DNA from 2 places in the Stenotrophomonas sp. YJH_SMC_79 genome. Region 1 is predicted to be linked to the other one. Evidence: riboswitches for the same ligand, from Rfam matches in the RefSeq annotation. Region 1 holds a riboswitch; the other holds the start of a gene.
The links. A riboswitch is a leader RNA that binds a small molecule or an ion and turns the genes downstream of it on or off. The one in region 1 is predicted to bind thiamine pyrophosphate.

Region 1 (4,759 bases):
TCAACCAGAAGGCCGGGCATGCGGTCTTCAGCAAGGCCGATCGCATCGACCTGGGCAACCTGGGTTCCGGTGGCATCGTGCGCAAGGCATTCGACCAGTCCGGCGTGCTGCTTGACCGCGACGCGATCCTGAAGCCCGATGCGCTGAAGGAAGGCATGATCATCGGCCTGGATACGGCCAAGACCCGCCACGAGCATTGGAACGGCATCGACCACATCGTGATGGTGGTGCGCGACCCCAACACCGACAAGTTGCTGATCAGCCAGTCCACCGGCAGCAAGGGCGTGCACACCATGCCCATCGAGGATTACCTCAAGCAGGTGAAGGACCACCCGAACTGGAAGCTGTACGCCTCCGACCCGCTGTCCAAGGCGCGCGACCTGCTGGAAAACCGCACCCAGTCGCATGAGCAGACCCAGGGCAAGCCGGCCGCCGAGCACAAGGCCGCTGCCACCCCGCACGCCGAACTGTACAAGCAGGGCGCGCACAGCGAGGGCGTGCGCACAGTGCAGGAGCAACTGGGCCACCTTGGCTACGTCGGTGCCGACGGCAAGCCGCTGATCGAGGATGGCCGCTTCGGCCGCAACACCGACGCGGCGGTGCGCCAGCTGCAGAAGGACAACGGCCTGGTGGCCGACGGCATTGTCGGGGCCAAGACGCTGGAGGCAATCAGGGAAGCCCGCGAGCGCCCGCTGCTGAACGACGAACGGCACCCGCGCAATCCGCTCTTCATCCAGGCAAGCAAGGGGCTGGAACTGATGCCGGCAGGCACCTTCAAGGATCGCCACGCGCTGGAAAGCGCCGCCGCGGCCCTGACCAAGGAGGCGCATGCCGCCGGCCTGCAGCGCATCGACACGGTGGTGCCGAGCCCGAACGGTGAGCGCCTGTTTGCCGTGCAGGGCACGATCGGCGACCCCGCCGCCAGCCGCGTGGCGGTGGAGACCCGTGCAGCCAGCGAGCAGAGCCTGGCGCTCAGCAGCGGTGCCGTGCAGGGCGCGCCGAACGTGCTGCATCAGCAGCAGGACGCCCAGCAGGAGCAGGCCCGGCAGGCACAGAAGGCCATGGGCGTCTGAGCCCGCGGCGCCTTGCAGACCAGGGAAGGGCCGCGCCATGCGCGGCCCTTTCCCTTTCTGCCAGCTGAGCGGCCGCGGCCGCTTTCAGCCTTGCTTCATGCCGCCTGCCGCTAGATGAATGCGCAAGCCGCACGGTGGGCCAGGCAATGTTCCGGCAATGTTGGAACGTCAGCGTGGTCTCCACGGCAGCCGGGGCGCCCGCGCCCTCCCTGCCCAGCGTGGCATGCACCCCACAGGAGAACGAACATGCTCAGTACTTCCACACTCAGCTTCCGTGGTCTGGCGATGACCCTGGCACTGGTGGCCGGTGTTGCCGTGGTCAGCGATGCCAGCGCGATGTCGAGGAAGGACAAGCGCACCCTGGTCGGTGCCGTGGTCGGTGGCGTGGCCGGCAACCTGCTCTCCAACGGTGATCCCGCTGCCACTGTCGGCGGTGCCGTGGCCGGCGGCGCGATCGGCAACCTGACCACGTCCGACCGCCGCGACCGTCGCTATTACGACAACCGTTACTACGACAACCGCTACGACCGCCGCTACGATCGTGGCTATTACCGCAGCGGCTACTACGACCGTGGCGACGACCGTCGCTGGCAGCGCCAGCGCTACTACGACAACCGCTACTACAACGACCGCGGCCGCCATCGCGGCTGGTAAGCGGCGCGACGGCATCATCGCAGCTGATGCAGGCACGGGCGGGTCGATGACCCGCCCGTTTGCGTTGGCCGCGCGCATGGCGTTGAATGCGCAGCCTTGGATGTGACTTTCCCCACTGGGGCTGCGGCATGACTTCTTCCTCCCACCGCGTGCAGGGCCTCAACAACGACGAGGTCGCTGCCGACTGGCCGCCGATCAGCGCGGCGGACATTGCGTGGCTGAGTGCGCGTTACCCGCAGCTGGACGAGCACAGCCATCCCTGCTGGCACAGCCCGCGACCGCTGTCGGCCGCCGCCATCGTCGACGGCGTGGACGGCGCGGTGTTCGTCAAGCGCCATCACCACAGCGTGCGCAGCGCGGCCTGCCTGGAAGAAGAGCACCGCTTCATCGCCCATCTCGCCGCAGAGGACGTACCGGTGGTGCAGGTGCTGCCGGCGACCGATGGCCGCACTGCGGTCGAACATGGCGAATGGACCTTCGAGCTGCATGCGATCGGCGTCGGCGAGGACCTGTACCGCGATGCCGTGTCGTGGTCGCTGCTGACCGACGTCGCGCAGGCCCGCGAGGCCGGGCGTGCACTCGCGCAGCTGCACCGTGCTGCGGCCAGCTACCACGCGCCCCAGCGCAGCACCCATGTGCTGGTCGCGCGCGACGATCTGATCCGTGCCGACGATCCGATCGCGGCCATCAAGGCAGGGCTGCACGAGCGCCCCGGGCTGGCCCGCTATCTCGCGCGCATTCCATGGGAAGCGCAGCTGCGGCGCGACGTGCTGCCGTGGCATGCCGGCCTGGCCCAGCGCCTGCGCGACGAGCCACGGTTGTGGGCGCACAACGACTGGCATGTCTCCAACCTGCTGTGGCGCGATGGGCAGATCAGTACCGTGCTGGATTTCGGCCTGGCCTCGCCCACCAGCGCGCTGTTCGACCTCGCCACGGCGATCGAGCGCAACGCGGTGGCGTGGCTGGAACTGGAGCACGGCATGGAGGCGGTGCGCATCGATATCGCGCTGGCCCTGCTCGACGGCTATCGCCAGGTGCTGCCGCTGTCGGCGGCACGCGTGCGCCTGCTGGCCGACCTGCTGCCGATGGTCCATTTCGACTTCGCACTGTCCGAAGTGGAGTACTTCGAAGGCGTCACCGGCTCGACCGCCAATGCCGACGTAGCGTGGCAGCCCTTCATGCTGGGGCATCCGGCATGGTTCCACAGCGCGCCGGGACAGGCACTGCTGCAGGCGCTGCACGCCGTAGCGTGACCCGGTTGGGACACCGTTGGGGTCAGATCCCTTTCCTGCGGAAAGGGATCTGACCTCGCAGCCTGAAGGGCACCGGCTCGCAAATCCGTACCATTTGTAGTGAAATGGTCACCTGAAGCGGGGGTGCCTGGATCTGCCAGGCTGAGAGAGTCCCTTGGAACCTGATCCGGTTTGCACCGGCGTAGGGAGCTTTGAGCCGCAGCCACACCCCCATCATGGGCCGGTGCACCTGCGCGCCGTCGCTTCGTCTCCCTTGTTGTCCGAAGACGAACCGAATGAACCGCTGCCTGCGCCCCACCCTGCTCTCCCTCGCCCTCTGCGCCGCGCTGCCGCTGCACGCCAGCGACGCCGAAGCGTCCCCCGATGCGGCTGCCACCGGCGCCGAACGCTCGCCGACCGAACTGGCAGCAGTGCGCGTGCAGGCCGGCAAACCGAAGGCCGATACCTCGCGCGTGAATGCCTTCGGTGGTGGTTCCTGGAAGGACACGCCGGCCTCGGTGAACGTGCTCGAGCGTGACTACCTCGACCGCCGCCAGGTGCGTTCGCTGTCCGAGCTGGCCAGCAACGATGCCTCACTGGGCGATGCCTACGCGCCGGTGGGCTACTACCAGAACATCGCCATCCGTGGCTTCGCCCTGGACGCCGCCACCGGCTACCGCTTCAACGGCCTGTCCATCGCCGGCGAACAGCGCCTGGCGCTGGAGAATGTGCAGTCGGTGGAAATCCTCAAGGGCGAAGCCGGCCTGGCCGCAGGCGTGATGGCACCGGGCGGCATCATCAACTACATCGGCAAGCGCCCGGCCGAGGTACGCACTGCCACGCTCGGCACCGATTCGGAAGGCTCGCGCTACGTCGCCGTCGATGTCGGCCACTGGATCACCCCGCGTTTCGGCCTGCGCCTGAATGCCGCGTGGGATTCCAGCAACTCCTATGTCGAGCACGCCGATGGCCGCCGCAATTTCTACTCGTTGGCCGCCGACTGGCTGATCGGCGAGCGCGGCAAGCTGGAAGTGGATGCCAACTACCAGACCAGCTCGCAGCGTTCGGTGTCGGGTTACCAGCTGCTGGGCGCGCGCGACCTGCCGCGCGGCGTCGACCGCGAGCACCTGCTCGGCTACCAGCCGTGGCAGCGCCCGGTGGATATCGCCAGCACCAACATCACCGCCCTGCACACCTATGATTTCAACGACGCCTGGCAGTCGCGCGTGTCGGTGGGCCACAGCCGGTCGGTGATCGATGACAACGTCGCCTTCGCCTATGGCTGCTACTACGCCACGCAGTGCGCCGATGGCAGCGTGCCGGGCAACTACTTCGCGCCCAATGGCGACTACGACGTCTACGACTACCGCAGCCCGGACGACACCCGCCGCAACCAGCAGGCGCGTGCCGAACTGCGTGGCCGCTTCGAGACCGGCAACGTCGGCCATGAGCTGACCCTCGGTGCCGACTACTTCCGCCGCACCGTGGACAAGCGCCCGAGCGTCAACGAGTACGTCGGCACCAGCAACATCCACGACGCACCGGTGCAGGTGTTCGTGCCGTCGCCGAAGATGCCGGGGCCGTCCGCACGGCGCCTGGACAGCCGCCAGACCGCGTTCTTCGCGCTGGACCGGATGAGCTTCGGCGACGACTGGCAGTGGCTGGCCGGCGGCCGCTTCGTGCGCCTGGACGAGCGCGCCTACGACAAGCGCGGCACCCCGCAGCGCCACAGCCGTCTGTCGCGCTTCCTGCCGCAGACCGCCGTGGTGTGGAAGGCCACCGACCAGCTCAACGCCTATG
Region 2 (4,759 bases), on a different contig from region 1:
GCAGCGGCACGACGTCGCTCAATCCAACACCGGACAACAAGCTGAAGCTCAGATAAAGCAGCTCCATCCAACTGCGCTCGGGGCCCGCGGTCGTACCCTGGAAACTGCCTGGATACCACTGCTGGCACACCGCGAACGCAAAGGCGAACGCCCAGGCCAGCAGGGTGAAGGTTGCCCCGGCCGCGAACAGCTCGTCGCGGGTCACTCGATGGTCCTGCAGCATGTAGGCGATCAATGCCCCCGCCGTATAGAAGTACAGCAGGCTTTCCAGCAGCTGTGCCGTGGTCAGCAGCGCGCTGCGGTCCAGAAGCGCCCCAGCCAGCGAGAACACCACCGAGGGAATGGCCAGCAGCAATGCCAGCCAGGTTCCCAACGGGCTGCGCTGGACCACCCACAGCGCCAGGCCGAGCACCGCCATGCCGAACATGCCCAGCGCCGCCCGGCCAGCGGCGGTGTCATCCAGCGCGGGATACAGCAGGACCGCCAGCAGCTGGGCCCCCAGCAGCCATGCCGAGGGGTGGCGGCGGGCGATTGCCAGCCAGCGGGTGGTCAAGGCAACAGGCATGGCGTCCTTTCCGCTGGGCAGTGGCCGGAGCATAACGGGTCGCGCCGTGCCACGCCCGGCGGTTCTCCTGGACCGCGGCGCCGTCCAGGCATGGCCCGGCGCTACCGGTGCAGCATCATCCCTGGCGGTAGACCTCGGCACCGGCAGCACGGAACTCCTGCGACTTCTCCTTCATGCCGGCCTCTGCGTAGTCACGTACGTCCTGGGTGATCTTCATCGAACAGAAGTGCGGGCCGCACATCGAGCAGAAATGGGCCAGCTTGTGCGCGTCCTTCGGCAGCGTCTCGTCGTGGAATTCCTTGGCCTTCTCCGGATCCAGGCCGAGATGGAACTGGTCTTCCCAGCGGAACTCGAAGCGCGCCTTGCTCAGCGCGTTGTCACGCACCTGCGCGCCCGGATGGCCTTTGGCCAGGTCGGCTGCATGCGCGGCGATGCGATAGGCCATGATGCCGTCGCGCACGTCCTGGCGGTTGGGCAGGCCGAGGTGCTCCTTCGGCGTCACGTAGCAGAGCATGGCCGTACCGAACCAGCCGATCATTGCCGCGCCGATCGCACTGGTGATGTGGTCGTAGCCGGGTGCGATGTCGGTGGTCAGCGGGCCCAGCGTATAGAACGGCGCTTCGCCGCACTCACGCAGCTGCTTGTCCATGTTCTCCTTGATCAGCTGCATCGGCACATGGCCGGGGCCTTCGATCATGGTCTGCACATCGTGCTTCCAGGCAATCTTCGTCAGCTCACCCAGCGTTTCCAGCTCACCGAACTGCGCGGCGTCGTTGGCATCGGCGATGCAGCCCGGGCGCAGGCCGTCACCCAGCGAGAAGGTCACGTCGTAGGCCTTCATGATCTCGCAGATGTCTTCGAAATGCGTGTAGAGGAAATTCTCCTTGTGGTGCGCCAGGCACCACTTGGCCATGATCGAGCCACCACGGCTGACGATGCCGGTAACACGCTTGGCAGTGAGCGGCACATAGCGCAACAGCACGCCGGCATGAATGGTGAAGTAGTCCACGCCCTGCTCGGCCTGCTCGATCAGCGTGTCGCGGAAGATCTCCCAGGTGAGCGCCTCGGCACGGCCGTCGACCTTTTCCAGCGCCTGGTAGATCGGCACGGTGCCGATCGCCACCGGCGAGTTGCGGATGATCCACTCGCGGGTTTCGTGGATGTGCTTGCCGGTGGACAGGTCCATCACCGTGTCACCGCCCCAGCGGATCGCCCACACCAGCTTCTCCACTTCCTCGGCAATGCCCGAAGAGACGGCGCTATTGCCGATGTTGGCGTTGATCTTGGTCAGGAAATTGCGGCCGATGATCATCGGCTCGCTTTCCGGGTGGTTGATGTTGTTGGGCAGCACCGCACGGCCACGGGCGATTTCGTCGCGCACGAACTCCGGGGTGATGATGTTCTGGATCGACGCGCCGAACGCCTCGCCCGGGTGCTGCTGCAGCAGGCCGGCATCGCGGATCGCGTCCAGCCGCTGGTTCTCGCGGATGGCGACGAATTCCATTTCCGGCGTGATGATGCCGCGGCGCGCGTAATGCATCTGGGTGACGTTGGCACCTGCACGCGCACGGCGTGGCAGGCTGCGCGCGGGGAAGCGCACCGCATCGAGCTTCGGGTCATGCTCGCGATCGCGGCCGAACGAAGAGCTCAGTCCTTCGAGCTGCTCGGTATCGCCACGTTCCTCCACCCAACCGCGACGCAGCTCCGGCAAACCGGCGGACAGATCGATGCGCACCTCCGGATCGGTGTACGGACCTGATGTGTCATAGACCGTGACCGGTGCATTCTCTTCGCCACCGAACAGCGTCGGCGTGCGGGTCAACGCGATCTCGCGCATCGGCACCTGCAGATCCGGACGCGAACCGGGCACGTGGATCTTGCGCGAGCCGGGAATGGGCCGGGTCACGGATTCGGAGAGTTGCTGGGCCTGTTGCTGCAGGGCGGAGAGCTGTGCGTTCATCGGGCATCGTCCAGGAAGGTCAGGGACGAAGCGGCGGCGCACTGCTGCCGCGCCCGGACGGTCCTTGGGCGGAGTCCGGGCATGGCTGCACTGCAAAGCTTCCCTACGCCGGTATGAGCCGGATCAGGTTCCAAGGGACTGTCTCAACCGTGGCCACATGGCCGCGGTACCCCCGCTTCTTGGTGTGCATTAGAGCATAGACCGCCCGCCTCCGGAGTTGCTCCCGGGGTCAGATCCACTTTCCTGCGGAAAGCGGATCTGACCCCAATCGCTATTCGTTAACAGAACCGTGACATCGCGTTCAGTAACGTGCACGCGCATCGTGTCGTCGCGAACGATGCTTATCTCGCCGCCTTCGCGGCTCCTGCCCGGTCTGTGCTGCATGTCGCCGGCCCCTCGCAGCAAGCTCTGCTCGCTCCCCTCAATCCCTTGATCGGAGAAGCTCCTTCATGGTGTTTCGCGTTTCCATCGCACTGGTTCTGCTTCTGGTGCTGCTTGCCGGTGTTGCACCGGGCCCCTTCAATACGGTGGTGCAGTCGGTACTCGCCGATGTCGTCCGCAGTGTCGGCTGGCTCTATCTTCTGGTCGTGTTCCTGGCGCTGACTTTCCTGATGTACTTGGCATTCGGTCGCTTCGGCAACCTGCGCATCGGTGGTGAAGATGCCGAGCCGGAATTCTCCCGCGCCAGCTGGATGTCGATGCTGTTCGCTGCCGGCATGGGCATCGGCCTGGTGTTCTGGGGTGCGGCCGAACCGATCTCGCATTTCAGCAAGCCGCCCGAGGGCCTGGCGCCGCAAAGCATGGACGCCGCGCGCGCCTCGATGCGCTATGCATTCTTCCACTGGGGCCTGCATCCGTGGGCGATCTATGCGCTGATCGGCCTGGCGATGGCCTGGTTCCAGTTCAACCGCAACGGGCGCGGCCTGGTCAGCGACATGCTGCAACCGATCATCGGCCGTCACCATCGCGGCTGGATCGGTCGGGTAGTCAACATCGCTGCCGTAGTTGCCACGGCGATTGGTGTCGCCACCACGCTCGGCTTCGGCACCATCCAGATCGCGGCAGGTATCGAACGCGTCTTCAGCGTGCAGGCCACCGTCGCGGTGCAGATGACCATCATTGCCGTCGCCTTCGTGCTGTACATGGCCTCCACCGCCAGTGGCGTGGAACGCGGGGTGAAATGGCTGTCCAACTTCAACCTGGCATTGGCTGCGTTGCTGGCAGCCATCCTGCTGGTGCTTGGGCCGACCGGCTTCATCTTCGATACGTTCACCACCACGCTGGGCTCCTACCTCAACCAGCTGGTGACGATGAGCCTGCGCATGTCGCCTTTTTCGGGTAGCACCTGGGTGGCGGACTGGACGATCTTCTACTGGGCCTGGTGGATCTCGTGGGCACCGTTCGTGGGATCGTTCATCGCGCGCATCTCGCGTGGCCGCAGCGTGCGCGAATTCGTGATCGGCGTAGTGCTCGCGCCGACGCTGCTGGGCTTCTTCTGGTTCGCGGTGTTCGGCGGCACCGCGCTGTGGGCACAGATCTTCGGCCATGCCGATCTGGTGCAGGCGCTGGGCAATGGCTACGAGACGGTGCTGTTCACACTGTTCGACAGCATGCCGCTACCGCTGTTGCTGTCGTGCATCGCGCTGGTACTGCTGATGATCTTCTTCGTAACCTCGGCCGATTCGGCGGTACTGGTGCTGGCCAGCATGTCCACCGACGAGGCCGGCGACCCACCGCTGAAGCGCAAGCTGGCCTGGGGCATTGCGGTGGCGTTGATCGCAGCGGCGTTGCTGCTGGCCGGTGGACTGGACGCGCTGCAGGGCATGATCACGATCGCAGCATTGCCGTTCGCGTTGCTGATGGTGCTGGTGATGGTGTCGCTGTACCGGGTTCTGGACCAGGAGTACACGCGTGAGCGACGTCAGGCGCAGCGCCAGCGGCACATGATCGATGCGTGGATCGCGCGCGAGATGGCGGCGCAGGAGGAGACGCAGGTGGAGGCGGCGCGGGCGCAGGATCAGGGTTGAGTTTGTTTTGCAGGGCTTGCAGCCCTGCACCTGCTCAATGCAACGGCAACGGCCGAAGCAGGAGCGGCTCTGGGTTGCTGCTGGTTTGGCGGGGAGGGGACAGCTGGCGGGACACGCCGCAAGTACATCCCTGTAGGCTCGGCCACGGCATCCATGCCGTGGACGGTCCCGCCAGCTGTCCCCTCCCCGCCTCCGACAATTTCCCGG

Region 2: another riboswitch for thiamine pyrophosphate. It lies ahead of thiC (phosphomethylpyrimidine synthase ThiC); the one in region 1 lies ahead of AC5P57_RS18535 (TonB-dependent siderophore receptor).

What each region holds. Positions count from the first base shown of each region.
Region 1 is NZ_JCAFRK010000005.1:205,622-210,380, forward strand. Features, by position in the region: gene AC5P57_RS18520 (peptidoglycan-binding domain-containing protein) at 1-1,073, shown strand, start outside; gene AC5P57_RS18525 (glycine zipper 2TM domain-containing protein) at 1,320-1,727, shown strand; gene AC5P57_RS18530 (phosphotransferase enzyme family protein) at 1,856-2,980, shown strand; TPP riboswitch at 3,090-3,185, shown strand; gene AC5P57_RS18535 (TonB-dependent siderophore receptor) at 3,256-4,759, shown strand, end outside.
Region 2 is NZ_JCAFRK010000003.1:847,231-851,989, reverse strand. Features, by position in the region: gene AC5P57_RS14910 (ion channel) at 1-565, opposite strand, end outside; gene thiC (phosphomethylpyrimidine synthase ThiC) at 681-2,525, opposite strand; TPP riboswitch at 2,608-2,709, opposite strand; gene AC5P57_RS14900 (BCCT family transporter) at 2,975-4,552, shown strand.